Regions from separate parts of the Aminobacter sp. P4_D5 genome, predicted to be linked through region 4. Evidence: predicted binding sites of a transcription regulator. Region 4 holds the regulator's gene; each other region holds the start of a gene.
What was found. The regulator PhoB, encoded in region 4, activates phosphate uptake and scavenging genes when phosphate is short. The targets are predictions, from matches to a motif close to TGTCATNNANCTGTCAT.
Positions count from the first base shown of each region.

Region 1: the regulator PhoB is predicted to act here: its motif matches at 2,179-2,195, upstream of AC1DWF_RS20605 (DUF6454 family protein).
Region 2: the regulator PhoB is predicted to act here: its motif matches at 2,640-2,656, upstream of AC1DWF_RS20105 (esterase-like activity of phytase family protein).
Region 3: the regulator PhoB is predicted to act here: its motif matches at 3,127-3,143, upstream of AC1DWF_RS09800 (bifunctional 2',3'-cyclic-nucleotide 2'-phosphodiesterase/3'-nucleotidase).

Region 1 covers NZ_JBFUIP010000106.1:1,982-8,266, reverse strand. Annotated here, with positions in the region: gene argF (ornithine carbamoyltransferase) at 1-540, shown strand, start outside; gene AC1DWF_RS20615 (Hsp33 family molecular chaperone) at 662-1,654, shown strand; gene apaG (Co2+/Mg2+ efflux protein ApaG) at 1,661-2,053, opposite strand; gene AC1DWF_RS20605 (DUF6454 family protein) at 2,243-3,181, shown strand; gene AC1DWF_RS20600 (O-succinylhomoserine sulfhydrylase) at 3,227-4,420, opposite strand; SAM riboswitch at 4,464-4,541, opposite strand; gene AC1DWF_RS20595 (2'-deoxycytidine 5'-triphosphate deaminase) at 4,683-5,771, shown strand; gene AC1DWF_RS20590 (ABC transporter substrate-binding protein) at 5,875-6,285, shown strand, end outside.
Region 2 covers NZ_JBFUIP010000100.1:12,005-18,289, forward strand. Annotated here, with positions in the region: gene AC1DWF_RS20100 (maleate cis-trans isomerase family protein) at 1-300, shown strand, start outside; gene AC1DWF_RS20105 (esterase-like activity of phytase family protein) at 371-2,566, opposite strand; gene AC1DWF_RS20110 (GGDEF domain-containing protein) at 2,806-3,591, opposite strand; gene AC1DWF_RS20115 (thermonuclease family protein) at 3,748-4,461, opposite strand; gene AC1DWF_RS20120 (transglutaminase-like cysteine peptidase) at 4,705-5,634, shown strand; gene AC1DWF_RS20125 (TolC family protein) at 5,971-6,285, shown strand, end outside.
Region 3 covers NZ_JBFUIP010000032.1:34,183-40,467, forward strand. Annotated here, with positions in the region: gene AC1DWF_RS09795 (glycerophosphodiester phosphodiesterase family protein) at 12-992, shown strand; gene AC1DWF_RS09800 (bifunctional 2',3'-cyclic-nucleotide 2'-phosphodiesterase/3'-nucleotidase) at 1,058-3,034, opposite strand; gene AC1DWF_RS09805 (5-formyltetrahydrofolate cyclo-ligase) at 3,274-3,936, shown strand; gene AC1DWF_RS09810 (Lrp/AsnC family transcriptional regulator) at 3,952-4,425, opposite strand; gene ald (alanine dehydrogenase) at 4,580-5,695, shown strand; gene AC1DWF_RS09820 (outer membrane protein) at 5,733-6,285, shown strand, end outside.
Region 4 covers NZ_JBFUIP010000239.1:483-5,379, forward strand. Annotated here, with positions in the region: partial or broken gene AC1DWF_RS29170 (phosphate ABC transporter ATP-binding protein) at 1-132, shown strand, start outside; gene phoU (phosphate signaling complex protein PhoU) at 174-881, shown strand; gene phoB (phosphate regulon transcriptional regulator PhoB) at 904-1,593, shown strand; gene AC1DWF_RS29185 (hypothetical protein) at 1,731-1,928, opposite strand; gene AC1DWF_RS29190 (hypothetical protein) at 2,384-2,530, shown strand; gene AC1DWF_RS29195 (L,D-transpeptidase) at 2,527-3,336, shown strand; gene AC1DWF_RS29200 (hypothetical protein) at 3,423-3,899, shown strand; gene AC1DWF_RS29205 (ferric reductase-like transmembrane domain-containing protein) at 3,896-4,621, shown strand; partial or broken gene AC1DWF_RS29210 (ROK family protein) at 4,635-4,897, opposite strand, start outside.

The sequences.
Region 1 (6,285 bases), on a different contig from region 4:
GGCCTGACCGACGACACCCATCCCTGCCAGCTGATGGCCGATATCCTGACCTTGGAAGAACATCGCGGACCGGTGCGCGGCAAGACCATTGCCTGGACCGGCGACGGCAACAACGTGTTGCATTCGCTGCTCGAGGCCTCCGCCCGGTTCAGCTTCAACGTCAATATCGCCGTGCCCGAAGGCAGCGAGCCGGAACAGAAGTACATCGACTGGTCGCGTGCCAATGGCGGCAAGGTGATGATCACCCGTTCGGCCGAGGATGCGGTGCGCGGCGTTGATGCCATCGTGACCGATTGCTGGGTGTCGATGGGGCAGGAGCACCGTGCTCGTGGCCACAATGTCTTCTTGCCATACCAGGTCAATGCCGACCTGATGAAGCTCGCCAAGCCCGACGCCTTGTTCATGCACTGCCTGCCGGCCCATCGTGGCGAGGAAGTCACCGACGAGGTCATCGACGGCCCGAATTCGGTGGTCTTCGACGAGGCGGAAAACCGGCTCCACGCGCAAAAGGCCGTGCTTGCCTGGTGCCTGGGCGCTTGAATGCCTGATCTGCCGCCCCTATCTGGTGCGGGATCAAATCAACCTATTGGCGTTAGCGCCTTGTTCTGCGACCATCGGCTGGCCCGAGGGCCGCAGAACCAATCATACGGGATAAGTTCCAGTGGCTGAGACCGAACGCAAGCTCGGCGAATTTGGGTTCGCCGGCGACGACCATGTTGTTCCATTCGCGGTGGAGCCGCTCGACGTGCGCGGGCGCACAGTTCAGCTCGGCCCGCTGCTCGACCAGATTCTTGAACGGCACGACTATCCGGAACCGGTGGCGCGGCTTTTGGCCGAGGCCTGCGTGGTCACCGTTCTGCTTGGCACCTCGCTGAAGTTCGACGGCAAGTTCATCCTGCAGACCCGCACCGATGGTCCGGTGGACATGCTGGTCGCCGACTTCACCACGCCGCATTCGCTGCGCGCTTATGCACGTTTCGACGCCGACCGCGTCGAGGCGGCGATCAGTGCCGGCATGACCGCGCCCGAAGATCTGCTTGGCACGGGTGTTTTGGCGCTGACCGTCGACCAGGGCGAACACACCCAGCGCTATCAGGGTATCGTCGAACTGAACGGCATCACGCTGGAAGAGGCGGCGCGGGCCTATTTCCGTCAGTCGGAGCAGATCCCGACCGATGTGCGCCTGTCTGTGGCAAAGCTCGTCCTGCCTGCCGAAGGCGGTCCGCGCGAGCACTGGCGCGCCGGTGGCCTTTTGGCGCAGTTCCTGCCTGACTCACCCGAGCGCCGGCGCGTGGCCGACATTCATGGCGGCGATGGCGACGAGCGCGATGTCACTGGGCATCCCGATGACAATTCGTGGCAGGAACTCCTGGCGCTGGTCGCGACCATCGAGCCGACCGAACTGATCGACCCGACCGTTGGAACCGAAAAGTTGCTCTACCGGCTGTTCCACGAACATGGCGTGCGCGTTTACGAAGGCGTGCGCGTCGCCGACGAATGCTCGTGCTCAGGCGAGAGGATCAAGGGCATCCTGCAGGGTTTCACGGCCGAAGAGATCACCGAGAGCGTCGAGGACGGCGTCATTCGGGTTGCTTGCGAGTTCTGTTCGAAGTCCTACGAATTCGACCCGGCCGAGTTCGCGCCGGTCCAGTAAACCCGTCTAATTCAGCCTGTGGCGCGCGTTGGGCAGGTCGAGCGAGAAGGCGGGTATGGCGATGTCGAACATCTCGCCCGCCTCGTTGCGCATGGTGTAGCGCCCGACCATGATGCCTGACTGTGTCGAAAGCGGGCAGCCCGACGCATATTGGTAGCTGTCGCCGGGATTGAGCTCGGGCTGGTCGCCGACCACGCCCGGTCCACGAACCTCCTCGACCCGCCCTGAAGCGTCGGTGATGTGCCAGTAACGCGACAAGAGCTGAACGAACTCATCCGAGTTGTTCTCGATCGTGACGCGATAGCCCCAGACATAACGATTTTCTGCAGGCTCGGACCGATCCTCCATGTAGAACGGCTCGACCTCGACTGCGATGTTGCGTGTGACCGCGCGATACATATGCTGCGCTCCTTGGCCTGCACAATGACAGAGTCCGCCGCAGGAGGCGGCGGGTCAACTTCGTTTTTCGTTTTCACGCCGAATGTGATGAATGCGCAGTGGATTTCACCTCACCGACGCATCCGCGTCACCCCGCTGTCATGCGCCAAGGCCAGTTTCCGCGTCGTCCAACGACAAGGAATCACTGCAATGAAACGCCTCCTCGCCCTCCTTTTCGCCTCGGCCTGCCTTTGTGGCACGGCTGCATATGCTGACGACCTCGCAAGCGGTATCGAAAAGCTGACCAGAGGCACGGAGTGGCAGCTCGTCAAATCCCCGATGCTGGAATTCGACACCTTCCACCCCCAGGGCTTCGCGCGTGTCGGCGATGCGCTGTTCATGTCCTCCGTCGAGATCATCGAGCGGACCAAGAAATTCGAGGCTCCCCAAAATGGGCTTGACCGTGACGAGGGCAAGGGGGCCGGGCATCTGTTCAAGCTCGACGCCAATGGCAAGCTTGTCGGCCAGGTGAAGCTTGGCGATGGAGCCATCTACCACCCGGGCGGTATCGATTATGACGGCCGCTGGCTGTGGGTGCCGGTTGCCGAGTACCGGCCAAACAGCAAGTCGATCATCTACCGCGTCGATCCCGAAACGCTGGAGGCGACCGAGGTCTTCCGTTTCCCCGATCATATCGGCGGCGTTGTCTATGACCCGGACCAGCGCACGCTGCATGCCGTGAGCYGGGGCTCACGCCGCTTCTACACCTGGAACGTCAATGAGGACCTGACCGTGCCGAAGTCGGCACTCGATCCGGAAAAGACCCGCACGCTCAATCCGGCGCACTATATCGACTACCAGGATTGCGCGTTGCTCAAGCCCGGTCAGGCGGTCTGCGCCGGCCTCACAGAGTATCGTCCTGGCCCTGACGGGCAGGTCTTCCGTCTTGGTGGCATCGAGATCGTGGATCTCAAGCAAGGCCGTCCGCTGTTTCAGGTGCCGGTCCAGATCTGGACGGAAAAGGGCAAGTCCATCACCGGCAATCCCGTTCTCATCGAAAAGACCGAGACGGGCCTGCGCCTGACGGCGGCTCCAGAAGATAACGAGACGAAGCTCTACGTCTACGAAACGAAGCTGCCGAAGAACTGATCGGCATATGAAGATGGCGCTCCGGCCAGCCGGAGCGCCACTCCTTTAGGGCGTTGCCTTCAGCGCATCGCCGATGTCGTTGAGCAGGTCGTCGGCATCTTCGAGGCCGACTGACAGGCGCAGCGTGCCGTCGTCGATGCCGAGTTCGGCCCGGGCCTCGTCGGTGAGGCTCTTGTGCGTCGTCGTTGCCGGATGGGTGATCAGGCTCTTGGAGTCGCCGAGATTGTTGGAAATCAGGATGACATCAAGCGCGTTTTCGAAGGCGAAGGCCGCTTTCTTGCCGCCCTTGAGATCGAAGCACAGCAGCGTCGAACCGCCCTTCATCTGCTTCTTGACGATGTCGGCCTGCGGATGGTCGGCCCGGCCGGGATAGATCAGCCGCGACACTTCCGGCCTGCCGGCCAGGAAATCGGCGATCTTGCCTGCGGTTTCGGTCTGCTGGCGCACGCGTATCGGTAGCGTTTCCAGGCCCTTGAGCAACGTCCAGGCGTTGAACGGCGACAGGCTTGGGCCGGTGTGGCGGAAATAGTCGTGCAGGTTCTCGTCGATCCACTTCTTGTCCGACAAGATGACGCCGCCGAGGCAGCGGCCCTGGCCGTCAATATGCTTGGTCGCGGAGTAAACCACGACATGGGCGCCGAGTTCGAGCGGCTTCTGCTGCATCGGCGTGGCAAAGACGTTGTCGACGACCAGGCGCGCGCCGATCGAATTGGCAAGGGCGGCGACAGCGGCGATGTCGACCACTTCGAGCGTCGGGTTGGTCGGGCTTTCCAGGAAAAACAGCTTGGTGTTGGGCTGGACGGCCTTTTCCCAGTTCTCGATCAGCGTGCCGTCGACCAGCGTCGCCTCGATGCCGTACTTTGGCGCCAGCGTCTCGACAACCCAGCGGCACGAGCCGAAAAGCGCGCGCGCTGCAACGATATGGTCGCCGGCCTTGAGGCCACACAGGATCGCGGCCGTGACCGCAGCCATGCCGGAGGCTGTGGCGCGTGCGTCTTCAGCACCTTCGAGCGCGCACATGCGCTTTTCGAACATGTCGACGGTGGGATTGGCGTAGCGCGAATAGATGAAACCTGGGCTCTCGCCCTTGAAGCGGGCTTCAGCACTTTCCGCGCTCTCGTAGACGTAGCCCTGGGTGAGGTAGATCGCCTCGGAGGTTTCGCCGAATTCGGAGCGGAGCGTGCCGCCATGGACGAGGGTGGTCTGGGGTTTCCAGTTGCGCTGCTTTTCGGAGGTCATAGCCAAATCCAAATACAAAAAAACCGGTCGCGAAAAGTCGCAACCGGTCCACAACGCGGCCCTTTAGCGACTTGTTTAACGTGGCTGCAAGCCGACCGGCCAAATCACCACGGGATAAATGTCCTTTAGACCCGCAGCCTGCTTGCGTCAATCGCGGGGTCGACTAAACGTTTTGGGCCACGCATATGACCCCGGATATAGGTCCGGGTCCAGCGATCCAGGGCTGTCCGTTCGGGCCGGGCGCTGTAAAGGAGTGAGGCAATTGCGGCAATCGGGCATTCTTCCGGATCAGGACATCGCGGCATTGTTCGCCTCGGGCGCGCTTCTGGCGCCATCGCTCGATGCCGACCAGATCCAGCCGGCGAGCCTCGACCTGAGGCTGGGCGCAACGGCATTCCGAACCCGCGCCAGCTTCCTGCCGGGGCCTAATTCTCTGGTGTCGGACAAGCTCGACCGGCTCAAGCTGCACGAGATCGACCTGACCAATGGCGCCGTGCTGGAGACAGGCTGCGTCTACATCGTGCCGCTGCTCGAAGGCCTTGCCCTGCCGGCCGACATCTCGGCCTCCGCAAACCCAAAGAGCTCGACGGGCCGCCTCGACATCTTCACCCGCGTGATGACAGACCGTGGCCAGGAGTTCGACAAGATCCCGGCAGGCTATACCGGGCCGCTTTATCTCGAAGTCAGCCCGCGCACGTTTCCGATCGTCGCCCGCAAGGGTTCGCGCCTGTCGCAGATCCGCTTTCGCAAGGGCAATGCGCTGCTGTCGGAGGCGGAGCTTCACACGCTGCATGTCTCCGACCGGCTGGTCGCGATGGATCCGCCCAACATCTCGGGCGGCGGTATTGCTCTGTCCATCGATCTGGCTGGCGCGCCGGGCAGCATCGTCGGTTATCGCGGCAAGCACCACACCGGGCTTGTCGATGTCGACAAGCGCGCCGCCCAGAACGTCGTCGATTTCTGGGAGCCGATCTACAATCACGGTGCCGAGGAACTGGTGCTCGACCCCGACGAATTCTACATTCTCGTCTCGCGCGAGGCGGTGCATGTGCCCCCGCTGTATGCCGCCGAGATGACGCCTTTCGACCCGCTCGTGGGCGAGTTTCGCGTCCATTATGCCGGTTTTTTCGATCCTGGATTCGGCCATTCCAGTGCCGGTGGCACCGGCAGCCGGGCCGTGCTCGAAGTGCGCAGCCACGAGGTGCCGTTCATCCTGGAACATGGCCAGGTCGTTGGGCGTCTGGTCTATGAGCATATGCTTTCGCGCCCGCGCGCACTCTACGGCACCGACCTCGGCTCCAATTATCAGGCCCAGGGTTTGAAGCTCTCCAAACATTTCCGCATGACCTAAGGTCAGTCTGTTCTAATCTTTAGTCTGCTTGTCCATAGCCGGCCGCTGTGATTGGCTGGAGGAAGGGACGCTCGGAAAGAGCGCCCGAAAAATGGAGAGGATCATGCAGATTTCCCGGAAGTTCGCTGGCGCAGCTTCGCTCGCAGCGCTCTTGTTGACCCTTGGCGGCGCTTCGGCACAAGAAAAGCTCAAGATCGGTACCGAAGGCGCCTATCCGCCCTTCAACAACCTGACCGCCGACGGCAAGCTTGTCGGCTTCGACGTCGACATCGCCAACGCGCTGTGTGCGGAGATGAAGGTGGAATGCGAACTGGCGCCCCAGGACTGGGACGGCATCATTCCAGCCCTTCAGGGCGGAAAGTTCGATGCCATCGTCGCCTCGATGACCATCACCGAAGAACGCAAGAAACAGGTCTCGTTCACCAACAAGTACTACACCACGCCGCTGGCACTGGTGGCCCTGAAGGATTCCACCCTGGCCTCGGCGGAGCCCGATGCGCTCAAGGGCAAGACA
Region 2 (6,285 bases), on a different contig from region 4:
CTTGAGATCCCGATCATGGGCTCGTTCAACGAGCCGGACGACAATCTCGTCGCCCGCATCACCACCGAAGCGATCGAAAAGGCCATCCTCGACGTCGGCTCGTCGGACGAATGCGAGGCGGTGTTCGTCTCCTGCACCAGCCTGCGTGTCGCCCGCATCGCCGAGCGGGTCGAAGCCAAGCTCGGCAAGCCGGTGACCTCGAGCAACCATGCCATGGCTTGGCACATGCTGCACCTCGGCGGCTATGACAAGCCGATCGAAGGCCTCGGCAAGCTCTATCGGACACCGCTGGCAGGCTGATTGCTGGACTTCCAAATGCAAAAGCCGCGGCGTCACCGCCGCGGCCCTGCTTTGTTCAGTTTCGCGCCGCTCAGTTGATGGCAGCGATGTTGCCCAGACGCAGAAACAGCGTCTCGCCGGAGGAACCGTCGACACCGTCATTGTCGGTGACGACAAAAGCCTCGCCCGATGCGTCGATGGCGAAGCCCTCGACCTTGTCGACGACATAGCCGTTTGTCGCCGCCTTGAGGTCCGGCAGCAGGTCGCGAACCAGCGCCTTTTCCACCAGAGGCAGTTCGCCTCCGAGCTTGGCCGGCTTGAAGCCGTCGAGTGCCACCGCATAGATGCGCTTGTTCCTGGCTTCCTGGGAGATCAGATTGTCGCGCTCGATGACGAACAGCTTGCCGTCCTGGGCTGATATCTCCGACAGGCCGACCCAGCCCCTCTCGGCAGCGTCGAGCGGATAACGCACCGCCGACCACTCCTTGTCCTTGGGCTTGTAGGCCAAAAGCTTGACCTGACCCTTGGGATCGTCGGCCCATTCTCGCTGGATCGCCATGACGAGCGTCAGGTCGTCGCCTTCGCCAAGCGCGGTGATGCCTTCGAGACCGTAGCGGGTCTCATGCGCCAGAAGCTCGGCCGGGAAGGCGATCTCTTCCTTGATCTCGCCCTTGGCGTTGACGTTGTAGATGGCGTGCGGAACGAGCTTGTCCGAACGGCCTTCCGACGCCAGCCAGAAACCGCCCTTGCCGTCGGCAACGACGCCTTCGAGATCGAGCTTTTGCGCAGGCTGACCGTCACGGGTGACGATCATCTTTTCCGTGATCAGGGCAGGGGTCTTGGTCGTGTCGATGGTGAAGATCGCCGGGGCCGAGCGGTAGACCGAGTCGGAGACGGCATAAAGCTTGCCGGCTTGCTTGGGATCGGCCGCGAGACCCGAGAGAGCGCCCCAGCCAAGTGGCGTGCCGTCGTCCTTGAAGCTCGAAGTGATCTGCGGGTAGGCGGCTTTAGCTTCGCCGAGTTCGTAGACCATGACATGCGAACGCGCGAGCCCGTCTTCGACAAGGTCGGTTTCGTTGGCGGTGACCAAAAGGTTGCGCTGCGGGATGGCAACCAGGCCTTCCGGGCCGATGCCCGAAGGCAGCAACTGGAGGAATTCGGGCGCGGCACCGGTGTCCTTGTAGACACCGATCAACGAGGCGCGTTCGGCGGCGACGAAGATCAGCTTCTGGTCGCCGAACGTCGCGAATTCGAGGCCTTCCGGCTCGATGCCCTTCTTGTTGCGGGCGTCGGGATAGTGGCCGGCAGAGGCCGCCTGATACTCGAAGGACGGGCCGGATTCATAAAGCACGTCGCCAGCCTTGGAGAAGGTGGTGAAGCCGCGCGCGCCGCCCTTGTAGTCGCCCTCATTGGCAACGACGAGGCGGTCATTGTCGAGCCACTTCACAGCGTCGGGTTCGCGCGGGGTGTTTTCGACCGTGCCGGTGAAATTCAGCGCGCCGTCCTTCTTGGTATCGACGTTTTCGAGCGTCACCTCGCCCGCAGGGAAATGCGCAACGATCTGGGCCGTCGCGGCATCGACAATGGCGATGTGGTTGTTTTCCTGCAGCGTGACGGCGATCTCACCCTTGTCGTTGAAGGCGACGAATTCCGGCTCGGGATCTTCCGGCGCAACAGTCGCGATGCCGGTCAGGTCGACGGTCTTGATCGAGGCGCAGTCGGGTGCGCCGTCCTTGAGGGCGACGATCTTGAGGTTGCCAGCTGGCAACTGCGGCAGGGCACCGTCATTCAATTCTTCGTCGCGCTCGTTTTCGATGGCCACGGCGAGGAATTTTCCGTCCTTGCTGAGCGCCACCGAGTCAGGCTGGCCGCCGAGATCGCATGACGCCTCGATCGCCTTGGAAGCGAGGTCGATGATCGTGAGGTTGCCCGAAGGCTCCTGCTTGCTCTTGGAGGTGTTGACACCGGCCAGCACCTTGTTGCCGGCAACGATCACCGAGGTCGGCTCGCCGTCGATCTTGACGATGCCTGCGGCCTTCGGCGCCTTCGGATCGGTGATGTCGATGAAGCCGACCGCACCCAGCGGGCTGTCGGAATAGACCAGCGTCATGCCGTCTTCGGTCGCCGCGATGATTTCCGACGAGGTCGGGGTCGCCGCGTCGACATCAGCGGGCAAATTGGTGGCGACGGGGAAAGTGGCGATACGGTTGAACGCCTGGCCGGCATGAGCGGGGAAGGCCGCTGACGCTGCGAGCGCGGTCGTCAAAAGCAGGAGCTTGCGTGACATGGAAAACCTCTTTGCCTGAACGGAATTGCGGGTTCCGTTTGGGGCAACGAGATTTCAGCGCGATGACAGCTGGATGATGGTTTCGTGACAGTGCCCAGGCAGCCATTTGCCTGCACGCCGGCTGGTGTTTCGACCAAGGCCCGTGAACGCCCGCGTGGCCTGTCTCTTCAGAACGAAAAAACAAAGCCGCGCAGCAAGGCCGCGCGGCTCAAATATCTCAAAGCTGCCTCAAGGCGGGCTCAGGCGTTGAGGCCGGCCCTTTCGTCATTGCTGGAAAATTCGGCGAACTCGACGCGATTGCGGCCGCGTGCCTTGGCCTCGGAGAGGCGTCCGTCGGCCTTGCGGAACATCTCGTCGAATTCGAGCTGATCTTCAAACAGGACAGCGCCTACGCTCACCGTCAGCGGGCAATTGCGTCCGCCCGGTTCAAGGATGGTGTCGGAGATCGAGCCGCGGATGCGTTCGGCGACACGCTCGGCATTTTCCTTGGTGGCCCCAGGCAGGAACACGCCGAACTCCTCGCCACCGATGCGGCCGACGAGATCGCCGGTACGTACGGAAGACTTGATGGCGCCGGCGACGATCTTCAGCACTTCATCGCCCCAGGCATGGCCGAACCTGGCATTGATCGCCTTGAAATCATCGACATCGACAACCAAAAGCGCACCCTGCCTGCGTCCCGAACCAGCCGAACCGCTGCGGAATGCATCGATCAGGCTCGCGAAAACACCGCCATTGAGCACCGAGGTCAGCGCATCGACCGAAGACAGCCGGCTGACTTCGGATTTCAGTGCGCCGAATTTGCGCCGTTCATTGGCGACAATGGCAAGCAGCGGAGCGGCGACCACGCCGGCAACAACCCCGGCGCCGACCACGGCGCGCCAGAAGATGCCGTCCGCCTGGCCATGAAACAGGACTGCCGCAGCTCCTGCGGCGACCGCAACGCAAGCGGTCGCACCCAAAAGCGCATAGCGGGCGACTGGTGCCCAGCTACGCCCTGCATTTCCTGTACCCAAATTGTCCACGCCAGATCCCTCCGCTCTCATGTCGAACCGATCTACCCGTGGAGAATGAAACATTCCTTGTGCGAATGCGAACAGTTTGACGAATACCGCAGAAATTCGACGACTTTCCCGATTTTCACGATCCCGAAGCCCTTGGCGCGCCGCGGTTTGCCCTTCTCACCCCGGGGGGCCGAACATACCCATCTTGGCCTTCCGCGCGACCTCCTCGGCCTTTTCGTAGCCGCCGCCTGATATGGCGTACGCCCAGCCGTTGGAGACCAGCCACGCGCCGACATCCTGCTTGCCGAGCCTGCAGGCGGCAGCCACGGCTTGCCTTTCGGCCGGCGGAAACACCTGGCACAAGGGCGCCCGGCCGCGCAGCCAGTATCTAAAGGCAAGCATGGCCCGCTCGCCGCAGTTCCACGTCGCACCCTCGAACTCGCATGTCTGATCGGGACTGAGCCCCTCGGTGCCGGCAATAAGGATCGTGTAGCCCATCGACTGGAACGTGGCCGAGGACGTTACCGCTGGACGATAGAGAAGCGTGCCCTCCCAATCGTCTGGTGCAATCGGCTTGGGTGGCGGGGCGAGCCCCAAGTCGCCGAGCGGAGGTCTCGCCTCGACGCGTTCCAACGTCTGGCCAGCAGCTTCAGGCGGTACGACGACATCGGGGGCAATCGCTCGTGTCGCGTCGCGCTTTGTCGCTCCCAGGTCTCCGAAGGCGACACGAGGCTTGTTTGTAGAGTCGGCAGATATGGCGCCTGGTGAATCGGCTTCGAAAATCGGCTGTTGTGGTGTATAAACACTGCCCTGTGCAATGACGACCAACGCAACCGCGCCAATCGCGGCGAGCGCAACCAATTGAACAAGAATTGCACGCCGCGAGGTCACGTCGCTTTCGCTCTCACACAACACTGCACAACGTCCTGACGGCGCGGCAAAGCATTTCACCATCGAACAGATGGATATGGATTGCATGGCAGTGCCAGTCTTGGAAGAGACGCAGTGTGAACGTCGAAAAATTGCGTAAAATTTTCTGAAAAGTATATCTCGAAGATTATACTGCAGTTACCCGTGTTTATTTCCGATAATTTGAGATGATGTTGTTAGCTTCCATCAAAATAGGTGGGCGCGATGAAAGCAACAGCGAGCAACGTTTCGAAACTCGGATTGAAGAGCCTTGCAGCGGCAGCGCTTCTCGTTGCGGCGTTCAACGGAGCCAGTGCAAGCGAGCGAATTGATGTGGCGTCGCTGACAGTCACCCAGACTCACGCCGCGCCGCTTCTCGGCGGCTTGCTGCTTGTCGAACCTGCAGCACCTACAGCCGCCAAGCCCTTCCAGTTCGGGCGGGATTTCGACGGCTACGGTCTTGCCTTGCGCAGCACGCCCGATAACGACGCCGCGGCTGCAGGTATCGACCAGATGAAAACAGCTGCCATCATTCCCGGCGTGTTCGGTTCGGTTGCTATTCCGATGCGCAATTTCCCTGTCGCGGGGCGCTGGGCCAAGGTCTATCGCCAGATCAGCGACTGCGCTGATCAGGCCGCTTGCGGCAAGAACGGCGCAATCCTTTCAGCGCTGGCCGTGCGTAGCCGCGACGGCAAGTTCCTCGACAAGCTCGTCGCCGTGAACCGCGCGGTGAACACGATGATCGCCTACCGCAAGGATGAGGCGGTCTACGGTAATCTCGATTACTGGGCGAAGCCCGCGGAAATACTTTCGCGCGGTGCTGGCGACTGCGAAGACTTTGCCATTCTCAAGATGGCGGCGTTGATCGAAGCCGGCGTGCCGGCGCAGAGCATGTCGCTTGTGGTGTTGCAAGACAGCAGCCGGGGCGTCTTCCATGCCGTTCTCTCGATTGCCACCCAGAGTGGAACCTTCATTCTCGACAATTTGAGCAACGATGTCCTGCGCGACGGCGCGCTGAAGAGCTATGTTCCGCTTTATTCCTTCAGCACCGATCGTGCCTGGATCCATGGCGCGAAACCCGGCTCGGAACAAATCGCGGCTGCAACAGGCAGCTTTGCCGCAATCGCGCCCGGCGAGGGCCCGCTGCCGCAATAAAGTGACTGCAAAGCGGCCAGGCACGGGCTGGCGCATGGCGAATCGACGGACACTGAACCCACGGCAATTGCAGGTTGACCCGCCGCCTCGATCCGCGAGGTGGCATCGTCAGTGCAAAACCTGTGTGCTGATCGTGCCGCGGCAGCTTTAGCAGCCAGAAATGTAGCATTTTTGCATCAGTGCTTTGGCCAAATCACTTGAATCGCTGGATTCAGAGTAGGGGCATTAAATTTACTGTCGATTTTCTTCCGCTACTGGATAATTGCTCCTAGTGGATGGGTTTGGGATTTCGGCTGCTGCGGGGCACCGGAAGGTTGTGGGGGAATGTTTATGCCGATGCGTCTCGGACGACTGGCGATGCGGCTTGGGGTATTGCTGACGGCAACCATGCTGTCGGGCAATGGCGCCAACGCGCTGACGCTGACGGAAGCGATGGCGGTGGCCGTCGAATCCAACCCTGAGATCGGCCAGGCCATCGAAAACCGCGAAGCGATCGAATTCGAGCTGCGCCAGGCGAAGGGGCTTTACCTTCCGAGCGTCGACTTCGAAGCATCGACCGGTGCGCGCCGGCTCGACAACTCATCGCGGCGCGCCCTTTCGATTGAAGACGACAGTCTGTACCCGTCAGAAGCGGGTGTGGTCGTGACGCAG
Region 3 (6,285 bases), on a different contig from region 4:
CGAATCAAGACATGCGCAAGCGAAGCATTTTCCTACTCTCTACTCTGACGGTTGGCGGGGCGATCTACCTCAACAACACATCGCTGCTTTCAAACCGGCCTGCCGGCGAGCCGGTCATGCTCGCGCACAGGGGGCTTGCCCAGGAGTTCGACCGGACCGGGCTGACCAGCGACACATGTACAGCCGAGCGGATGCTGCCGCCCCGGCACGACTATCTGGAAAACACAGTCCGCTCCATGCAAGCAGCCTTTGTCATGGGTGCAGACGTGCTTGAGCTCGACGTGCACCCCACCACCGACGGCAAGTTCGCCGTCTTCCACGACTGGACAGTGGACTGCCGCACCGAAGGCAGCGGCGAGACGCGCGACCATTCGATGGCTGAGCTCAAGACGCTTGATGTCGGCTACGGCTATACCGCCGATGGCGGCAAGACATATCCCTTCCGTGGCAAAGGCGTCGGGCTGATGCCGACGCTCGACGAAATTCTCAAGCGCTTTCCCGACCAGCACTTCCATATCAACGTCAAGAGCAACGATGCCAAGGAGGGCGAAGCGCTCGCAGCCTTCCTGTCGACTTTGCCGGCTGAACGCCTGTCATCCCTCACCATCGTCGGCGGCGACAAGCCGGTCCAGGCAATCAAGCTGGCCCTTCCCGCCATACGGACACTGTCCAAGCAATCGCTGATGCGCTGCCTGTTGCGCTATGAAGGGCTCGGCTGGAGCGGCTATGTGCCGGAAGACTGTCGGGGCACAACCCTGGGCGTGCCGATAAACATTGCGCCCTTGCTATGGGGTTGGCCGAACCGCTTCCTCGACCGGATGGAGAGCGTCGGCACCAATGTCTATCTGCTGGGGCCCTACCATGGCGGGGGCTTCTCGGACGGCATCGACGACCCGGCGACCATCGATGCGCTGCCTGCAGGCTACTCCGGCGGGATATCCACCGATGCGCTCGATCTGGTTGCGCCTGCGGTTGAGCGTAGGGCCAACTGACCTGAGTCAGGGCTAAACAAAAAGGCGGCCGGATCGCTCCAGCCGCCTTGGTACCCTGCGAAAACTCAAAGCGTGATGCGGTACTTCGCAAAACCTTCAGCGCCATCGCCGGCCGGCTCGATCTTCACAGCCTTGACTTCGGATATGTGATCCTTGGCCTTGGGACCGGTCTCGAAGATCACCGACGCGCCTGCAACCGGGGCAAACGACCAGTTGGCATCGGCCGACGGGTTGATCGTGCCCTGATCAACAATGTAGCGCACGATCACGTCGCGGTTGGTATCGGGTGCTTCGAACACCAGCTTGGAGGCGTTGATTTCAGGGAAATTGCCACCGCCACCAGCCCGGTAATTGTTCGTTGCAACGACGAACTTCGCCGCCGGATCGATTGGCTTGCCCTCGAACATCAGGTCGACGATGCGGTTGGAGCCAGCGTTCAGCACGGCGCCCTTGGGATCGTATTTCGGTGGTTGCGCCAGATCGATCTTGTAGGCCACTCCGTCGATGACGTCGAAATTGTAGGATGGAAAATCGAGATTGATCAGCGCTTGGTCGGCTTTGCCGGGTTCGACCTTGTTGAAGATGCCGGCCGACATCTCCAGCCATTCCTTGACCTGTGCGCCAGTGATCGCCACCGCCTGTACCGTATTGGGGTAGAGATAGAGGTCGGCGACGTTCTTGATCGCCACGGCGCCGGCCGGAACGTCGGTGTAATAATCTGGACCACCGCGCCCGCCCGACTTGAAGGGAGCCGCAGCCGAAAGCACCGGCAGATCCTTGTGCTCGGTGTCCTTGAGCATGTCCTTGATGTACCAGATCTGCGCCTGACTGACGATCTGCACCGACGGATCGTCGGCGACGAGCGCGAAATAGGAATAGAGCGGCGCCGACGTCTTGCCGACCGGGGTGCGGACATAAGCGAGCGTTGCCTCGTGCTCTTCCTTGGCTGCCGCCTCGACCTCCGGCTTGCTCTCGACTGTCGGCACCACCTTCTTGTCGACGCGCTTGGAAATGGGGCGTGCCTCGCTCGTCGAACTGATGACCTTCCAGGCATTGCCGTCGCGCTCGAGCAGAAGATCGATCAAGCCGAGATGGGAGCCCCAGAAGCCACCCATCACACCCGGCTTGCCATTGATCGTGCCCTTGGCGTTGTCGACACCGTCGACCTTGTCGAATTTCGGACCGGGGAAGTCGAGATGGCTATGGCCGGTAACTATCGCGTCGATGCCGTCGACGCCAGCGAGCAGGATCGAGGCGTTTTCCAGGTTTTCCGCGGCTTGCGGCGTGCCCATGCCGGAGTGCGAGAGTGCGATGACGATATCGGCGCCCTGTTCCCTGATCTGCGGCACCCAGGCTTGAGCTGCCTTGACGATGTCGCGGGTCATCGCCTTGCCCTGCAGATGCCTGGAATCCCAGGTCATCACCTGCGGAGGCACAAAACCGATCAGGCCGATGCGGATAGGATGCTCGGCACCCGAACCGTCCTTCACCTTCTTGTCGAGGATCACGTAGGGCTTGAGGAACAGTTCGTCCTTGGTCGCGTCGGCGGCCAGTTCGCCCTTGGTCAGATTCGAGCAGACGACCGGGAAATTGGCGCCGTTGAGCACCTTGAACATGTAGTCGAGCCCGTAATTGAACTCGTGATTGCCGAGTGTCGAGCAATCATAGCCCAGCGTGTTCATCGCCTTGATGATCGGGTGGACGTCGCCGTCCTTCATGCCGCGCTGATAGGCCATGTAGTCGCCCATCGGGTTGCCCTGCAGGAAGTCGCCATTGTCGACCAGGATCGAGTTGGTGGCTTCAGTGCGGATGGCGTCGATGATCGTGGCCGTGCGGGCAACACCCATCGTGTCGTTCGGCTTGTCGGCGTAGTAGTCATAGGGAAAGACGTGCACGTGCAGGTCGGTCGTTTCCATGATGCGCAGATGCGCCTGATTGGCCTGGGCGCGCGCCGAAAACGGGTGCAGCATCACAAGAGCGCTCGCCGCGGCCGATCCGGCAAGAAAGGAACGACGAGACATAGGGTGAACCATGTTGGACATTTTCATTCTCCAGGAAATGAACTGACAGTATTTAGCCGGCGTCCCAAAGATCAAATGTCGCGCCAAAATCCGCGCGAGTCCAGCCGACTCGCGTGACAGCAGCGCGACAGGCTGCGGGGGAATGGATTGGTCCAGACGCTTTGCGACCTGTTCGGCCAGCGCGATGTCGCCCGTTGACCACAGGCAGCCAGCATGCAGGACTAGGCTCGACGCTGCTCGAAACCTCAAAAAGGTGCGACATGGCCGATCTCGACGACGAACAACCGGCGCAATACGCCTCGCCGCCATGTTTCATGCATGAGCTTGATCCCGAATTCCGCGCCGTGCCCGCGCCGGAATGGCCGGATGTCAGGCGCTGGCGCAAAGCCGAGCGCGCAAGGCTGATCGAATCCCGACTTGCCATCCCCGCTGACGTTCGCACGGCCATGGCCGGCCTGATCGCGCAGGGGCTCGACCAAGTCACCGGCGATGTGGCGGGCAAGATGGTCAGCCTCTACTGGCCGTTCCGGGGCGAGCCGGACCTTCGGCCATGGCTGGCATCGGTCAATGCGCGCGGCGGCAAGTCGGCGCTGCCAATCGCAATCGAGTTGGGTCGACCGCTGATCTTTCGCGCCTATGCACCGGGCGACAAGCTCGAACGTGGCGTCTGGAACATACCCGTCCCTGTCGCCAGCCCGGAGGTCATCCCCGATATCGTCATTGCCCCACTCGTCGGCTTCGACGCTATGGGCTACCGGCTAGGCTATGGCGGCGGTTTCTTCGACCGAACACTGGCCGCGTTGCCGAAAAAGGCACTGGTCATAGGCGTAGGCTACGAGATCACGCGCATTGCAACGATCTTCCCGCAGCCGCACGACATTCCCATGGACAGGATCGTTACCGAGGCCGGAATCATCCGCTGAAGCCATTGCTTGCGGTCACGCCAGATCCGGCCGCATGCCCGTGGCCATGCGGTCGACAATCTCGCGCAAGGCGAATGACGAGTTGATCTTGATGACATGCGGCATGGCCGACAGCCATTCCTTGTGGATGCGCTCATAATCGGGCAAGTCGCGGGCGGCGATGCGCAGGATGTAGTCGTATTCGCCCGACATGAGATGGCAAGACAGGATGTTGGGGCAGCGCTTCACCGCGACCTCGAAATCCGAAAGCGTTTTTTCGAACTGTCCCGACAGCGAGATATGCACGATCACCGTCATCTGGTGACCGAGTGCCGCGCTCGAAAGCCTGGCATGATAACCACTGATGATGCCTGACTTTTCGAGGTTGTCGAGGCGACGCGAACAGGCTGATTGCGACAGCCCGATCTTTTCGGCCAGCGCCGCGTTGGGCATCCGCCCATCCTTCTGAAGCGCGTCCAGAATAGCGATATCGATCCTGTCCAACGGCATTCTTCGAATTTCCTTCGACAATACAGAGGATGTGCGCAAAAATTATCGATCAACCTGCGGTAGCGCAACCTTTTTCGCAAACATATTCGGAACGATTCGTGATTGACTTCGTCATCAGGGAACGACGGCCAAAACGGCTGCGGAGGAGCAGGAAATGCGCGTAGGTTGCCCCAAGGAAATCAAGAATCATGAATACCGCGTCGGGCTGACCCCCGGCTCGGTTCGCGAATACGTCGCCCATGGCCATGACGTCCTGGTCGAGACAGGCGCGGGTGCCGGGATCGGCGCAGATGACAACGCCTACCGTGCGGCCGGCGCCCAGATCGCCAAGACCGCCGAAGAGGTGTTCACCCGCTCCGACATGATCGTCAAGGTCAAGGAACCGCAGCCCAATGAATGGGCGCAGTTGCGCGAAGGCCAGATCCTCTACACCTATCTGCATCTTGCGCCCGATCCGGAGCAGACCAAGGGGCTGCTCGCGTCGGGGGTGACTGCGGTCGCGTATGAAACCGTGACCGACGAGCGCGGCGGCCTGCCTTTGCTGGCTCCGATGTCGGAAGTGGCCGGTCGTCTGGCAATCCAGGCAGGCGCCACGGCATTGCAGAAGGCCTATGGTGGCCGTGGCGTGCTGCTTGGCGGCGTGCCTGGCGTGCTGCCGGGAAAGGTCGCGGTCATCGGCGGCGGTGTCGTTGGCCTGCATGCCGCCCGCATGGCCGCCGGTCTCGGCGCCGATGTGTCCATCATCGACCGTTCGATCCCGCGCCTGCGCCAGCTCGATGATCTTTTCGCTGGCCGTGTCCACACGCGCTATTCGACTGTCGAAGCGCTCGAGGAAGAGTGCTTCTCCGCCGATCTCATCATCGGTGCCGTACTTATTCCAGGGGCGGCGGCGCCCAAGCTGGTCAGCCGCGAGATGCTGTCCGGCATGAAGAAGGGCGCGGTGCTTGTCGACGTCGCCATCGACCAGGGCGGCTGCTTCGAGACTTCGCACGCCACCACCCACGCCGACCCCACCTACGAGGTCGACGGCATCATCCATTACTGTGTCGCCAACATGCCGGGTGCCGTGCCGGTGACTTCGGCCCATGCGCTCAACAACGCCACGCTGCATTACGGCCTGGCGCTGGCCGACCGTGGCCTCCAGGCGCTCGCCGACGAGCCGCATCTGCGCAACGGCCTCAATGTGCATCGTGGCCGCATCACCAATCGCGCCGTCGCCGAAGCCCTGGGTTATGAGATGACGGAAGCCAAGTCCGCGCTGGCGGCTTAAGTCTGCTGTATCAATAAAGAAGGAGCCCGTCGCAGTGATGCGGCGGGCTTTATGTCATTGGCTTCCCACGCGATTTTTAGCACCTGTCGACAGATTTCCCGAAACGAATTCGGCTCACCGGTTTCAAACTGAATGTGACATTTATGTTGCATCGCGCGGAAGGCCTCCGTGCCAAACAGCCAGTATTGGTAGTGGGGCAGTAGTGATGAAATTTGGTAAGACTTTTATAGCGCTTTTGCTGGGCGCAGTGTCAGCAGTTGCAATCTCTTCGGCATCAAACGCAGCGGATGCAGTATCAACGGAAGCGCCGGCCGCTGCGGGTTTCAACTGGAGCGGCATCTATATCGGTGTCGGCGGCGGCGTTGGTGCTGTCAAGCACGGGCTCGAAATAGCCAATCCTAACGGCCCCGAACGAATCGGCATGCCGGATCTCGGCGGCGGCGGCTTCTTTGGCGAGGTGACGGCCGGTTACGACTACATGGTGTCAGAACGCTTTCTTCTGGGCGCCTTGGTCGATGGTCGTTTTGGCAATGTTGGGCTTTCCCTGGAATCCTCGGATGGCACATTGGACGCCTCGCTCAACAACAATT
Region 4 (4,897 bases):
GCGGCACGCGTGTCGCAGCGCACCGCGATGTTCCACCTCGGCTATCTCGTCGAGGAAGGCGCTACCGACAAGATGTTCACCAACCCCGACGACAAGCGGACGCAGGACTACATCACCGGCCGCTTCGGCTGAGTGGACGTTTTCGCCGCCGTATACGAGACGAGGAATAAATCATGGGCGAACATACAGTCCGGTCCTTCGACGAAGAACTCCAGCATGTCGACCAGCTCATCCGTGACATGGGCGATCTCGGCGGCTCGATGGTTGCCGGTGCCATCCGCGCGCTGTTGTCGTCCGACCAGGCGCTGGCGCAAAGCGTTGTCGCCGACGACACGATCATGGACGCCAAGCAGCGCGAACTCGACAACAGCGCCATCACGCTGATCGCCAAGCGCCAGCCGATGGCACAGGACCTGCGTGCCGTGGTTGGCGCCATCCGTATGGCGGGGGATCTCGAACGCATCGGCGACCTCGCCAAGAACATCGCCAAGCGTGTCGGCGCTGTCGGCCAGTCGCCGACGCCACGCAATCTTTCGCATTCGATCGATGCCATGGCACAGCTGGTGCTCGACCAGGTGCGGGGCGTCGTTGATCTCTATGTCGCGCGCCAGGCCGAGGGCCTGAAGAACCTGCGCGCCGACGACCAGAAGATCGACATCCAGTACAACGCGGTGTTCCGCGAGCTCCTGACCTACATGATGGAAGATCCGCGCAACATCACTGCCTGCACGCATCTGCTGTTCTGCGCCAAGAACCTGGAGCGCATTGGCGACCATGTCACCAATATCGCCGAGAACGCGTATTTCGTGGTGACCGGCACGCAGCTGCCGCTCCACCGGCCGAAGGTTGAAGAAACCACATCGCCGGTTTCGGCCACCTGAACTCCAACATGAAGGACTGCCGATGATCGCCCCCAAGATCATGGTCGTCGAGGACGAAGAGCCGCTGGGCGTGCTGCTTCGCTACAACCTCGAGTCCGAAGGCTACCAGGTCGAGGTCGTCACGCGTGGCGACGAGGCCGAAATACGGCTTCAGGAAAACGTGCCCGACCTTTTGGTGCTCGACTGGATGGTGCCGGCACTCTCCGGCATCGAGCTGTGCCGCAGGCTTCGGATGCGGCCCGACACCGAACGGCTGCCGATCATCATGCTGACGGCGCGTGGCGAAGAGAGCGACCGCGTGCGCGGGCTGTCGACTGGTGCCGACGACTATCTGGTCAAGCCGTTCTCGACGCCCGAGTTCATGGCACGGGTCAAGGCGTTGCTGCGCCGGGCCAAGCCCGAAGTGCTGTCTTCGATCCTCAAGGTCGGCGACATCATGCTCGACCGCGAGTCGCACCGGGTCTACCGCAAGAAGAGCGAGATCAAGCTCGGGCCAACCGAATTCCGGCTGCTGGAGTTCATGATGCGGCATCCCGGCCGGGTGTTTTCGCGCAGCCAGTTGCTCGACAATGTCTGGGGCGAGACGATCTACATCGACGAACGTACCGTCGACGTCCATGTCGGGCGCTTGCGTAAGGCAGTCAATACCGGCCGCATGCCCGACGTGATCCGCACCATCCGCGGCGCCGGCTACGCCATCCGCGAGGATTAGCGCCGCTGTTCCGTTCTTGCCGCAAGCGGCGAGCGCACCAGTGGCTGCGGCCAGCAGCAGATCAGGCCAATCGGCAGCGTGCCGCCATCGACGCCGAGCTCTACGCACTGCTGACCGCCCGGTCTGCGTGGTGGCGCTCAATCATGAAGATCGCCTGCGCCGCGAAGCTTTGGCGTCGGTCTGATGTAAACAACCTTCTGGTGATTGGAGTGTTGTTCTGCAAGAGCTCCGTCACATCCATTCTTTTGATGGACAACTTCTTCAAGAATGGCAGTTAAAGTTCCGACGATGACACTTTCGTGATCTCGGTGATACCAAAAATTGTCTGTTTTCATGCTAGTTGGCGCTCCGTGCGCAACTTTGTCTCGGTAATTGTTCTGGTGCTGATCACCATCCTCTACGGACTGCCCCTCGATCGGGCAGCGGCCGTAGGCATGAACATTGGCGAGCTGCCGGGCGTAACCTTGCAGGCTGAAGTTACAGCCGGATCCGATGGGTGTTTGCCATCCCCGGAGCGCTGTGTCGGTGAGTCCTCTGACGACCGCTTCGCCAGCACACACTGCCTGGGCGACTGCCCTGCCTGGCAGGCCCGCGTCGAGCTTCCCGCACCGACCCGCGCAGCGCTTTTGAAGCTGCTTCCAGATCCCATGCCGCGTCGCTTGGTGATCGCATCGCTCCTTCGGCCTCCGATCGCTGCCTGATTTCCGACCGTTCGGCCTTTGGCTGCCACCGTCCGGCTCGCACGCCAGCCCGCTCGGCGCCAATGCGCTTTTCTCGCGGCAACCGCGACATGACGCGTGCCCGCACGCATGAGCCGTCACCGGCCGGCGGATCGGTGCCGAACGGCCACATTCGCATGAACAACGACAGCGTCATCAACTTCCATGACTGCGTGTCGCTCGAAGTACAGGAAATGGTTCCAGGAGACTGCAAATGACTACGGGCACTTTCGAAACGAACGCCGCGGACTCCGCGCCCTTGCCCGGAGACGGCTCGGCACTGAGCCGCCGGCATTTTCTCAGCGGCGTAGCCGCGCTGGGAACGCTTGCGGTGTCCGGCTGCGTCAGCACCCAACAAGCGGCCGTGCCGGCCGCAAACGCACCGGTCAAAAAGGCGCCGCCGGTCGTCGACAGCAATGCCCTTGCGATGTACGGCCCGCTTCCGAACGAGCGGTTCCCAATCGCCGCAATCGACCTGACCAAGGTACCGAGCCGTTTCTATCGGCAGCAGGTCGACTATGCCACCGAAGAACCGGTCGGAACGCTCGTCGTCGACACGGACAACTTCTACCTCTACCTCGTCCAGCCAGGCGGGAAGGCCATGCGCTACGGGGTTGGACTTGGCCGGGCCGGTTTTACCTGGGCGGGAAGGGGCCGTATCGGTTGGAAGCAGGAATGGCCGAAATGGACGCCTCCAAACGAGATGATCGCGCGTCAGCCAGATCTCGCCCAGTGGAGCGCCGACAGGGGCGGCATGCCGCCAGGCCTTACAAATCCGCTGGGATCGCGGGCGCTCTACGTCTTCCAGGGCAAGGTCGACACGCTTTATCGCGTTCACGGAACGCCCGAATACTGGACCGTCGGAAAGGCGGTTTCGAGCGGCGGCGTTCGCCTCATGAACCAGGACATCATAGACCTGTATGAACGGGTGCCGAGCCAGTCTCCCATCCTCGTGCTGGGCGATCCGACCCAACCCCATTCGCACGAGGTCGCCAGCGACAGTGCTCGGCAAGCCGCCGGCTGATGTAACGGTCGCGCAGCAGGTTCTCGCCGGGCGGTTTGCGAAGCGCCGCCCGGCCAACCGTCATGGTTCCGTTGGAGGAATAAGCGATGCAGGGTGAACACACACTTTCCGGTCTGCGCGGAACCGCTGCCGGCTGGCATGGCCGCGACGTTCTCAAGGGGGTGGCCGTGGCTATCCTGAGCTTCGCAGCGCTGGGCACCGTTTCGGCGCTCTGGGACAATCCGCTCTTCATTCGGATGACCCCCGTTGGGAGCTGGGAACTGCCCGCCCTGGCGGTCCTGTCGGCGCTTTCGGGGCTGTACGTCGCCGTGCGGCGCCCCTTCTGTTCGGCCCGCCGCGCGGGTGCCGGCGGCGTCGCGGACTTCATCGGCATCGCATGCCCGACGTGCAACAAGCTCCTCATGCTCCTGTTCGGGGGCGAATTGCTGATGACCTGGTTCGACCCGATCCGGCCATTGATTGCGGCGCTGGGAATTGTGCTTCTCGCTGTCGCTTCATGGCACGAAATGCGAGCTTGCCGCGCAGACAATGCAGACGCCACGCAAATGGAGTATCCGAAGTGACCGGTATCCCCGCGGCGCGCGCACACGCCGACCGGCTCGTTCCACTTGCCTGGCGCCGGATGCTGCTGCGCCATTTCGCGGTCATCGGCCTTTCGGCGGCGCTGGTCTACGCGTTCGCCCTCGTGCACGCCCAGTGGAGCCCGATGCACAGGTGGAACCGCGCATTCGCGGACGCATCGCTGGCGATGCTGGTGATCACCATGTCGATCGGACCCGGCTCGCGTCTATGGCCGCTCTTGCTGCGGATAGTGGCCTATCGGCGCGAGACCGGTATCCATGCGACGCTTTTGGCGGCCGTGCACACGGCCATCATACTCAGCGGCTGGGTCGAGTGGGATTTTGCGCGGCTGTTCGGCTTCGAAATCATCCCGCAGACGGGCGAGTATGTGATGTTCCAGCATGGCTTCGGGCTTGCCAACGTGATCGGCATTGGCGCGCTGACCTATGCGCTCGCGCTCATGGCCACCTCGAACGATCGGTCGATCCAGCTGCTCGGTTCCTCGGTCTGGAAGTTCCTGCAGAACGGCGCGACGGTGCTGTGGGGGCTTGTTGTGCTGCACACGGCCTATTTCCTGTTCATGCACTTCCTGAGCTTCCATCGCCCGCCGCCCGCGCCGAACCCTCTGCAATGGCCGTTCGTGGCGGCGGTGCTATCGGTGCTGGTGCTGCGCGCCGCGTCCTTCCTTTCGACTTGGAGCAAGAAGAGGAAAAGTGCCCGGTGATGGCCTTCGACGGTTAGGCGAAATCGGCCCCGGCAAGGCGAGGGGCCGTGCCGGCGGCGAAGATCTCCTGATCGACGTACAGCAGGGCGCGCATTAGGCAGCCCAGGCGGATGAGCGGGACTTCGTTCGGCTCGGTGTCGAAGGAGATCGCCTTGGAATGCAGCCCACCTGCCGTCTTGGCGATGGCCGCGCGGACATGCGGCTCCATCAGGTCGAAGGCGGTGGCACCCACGCCGACAAAGGCGAGTGGTGCGGGATCGATCAGCGCGAACATCG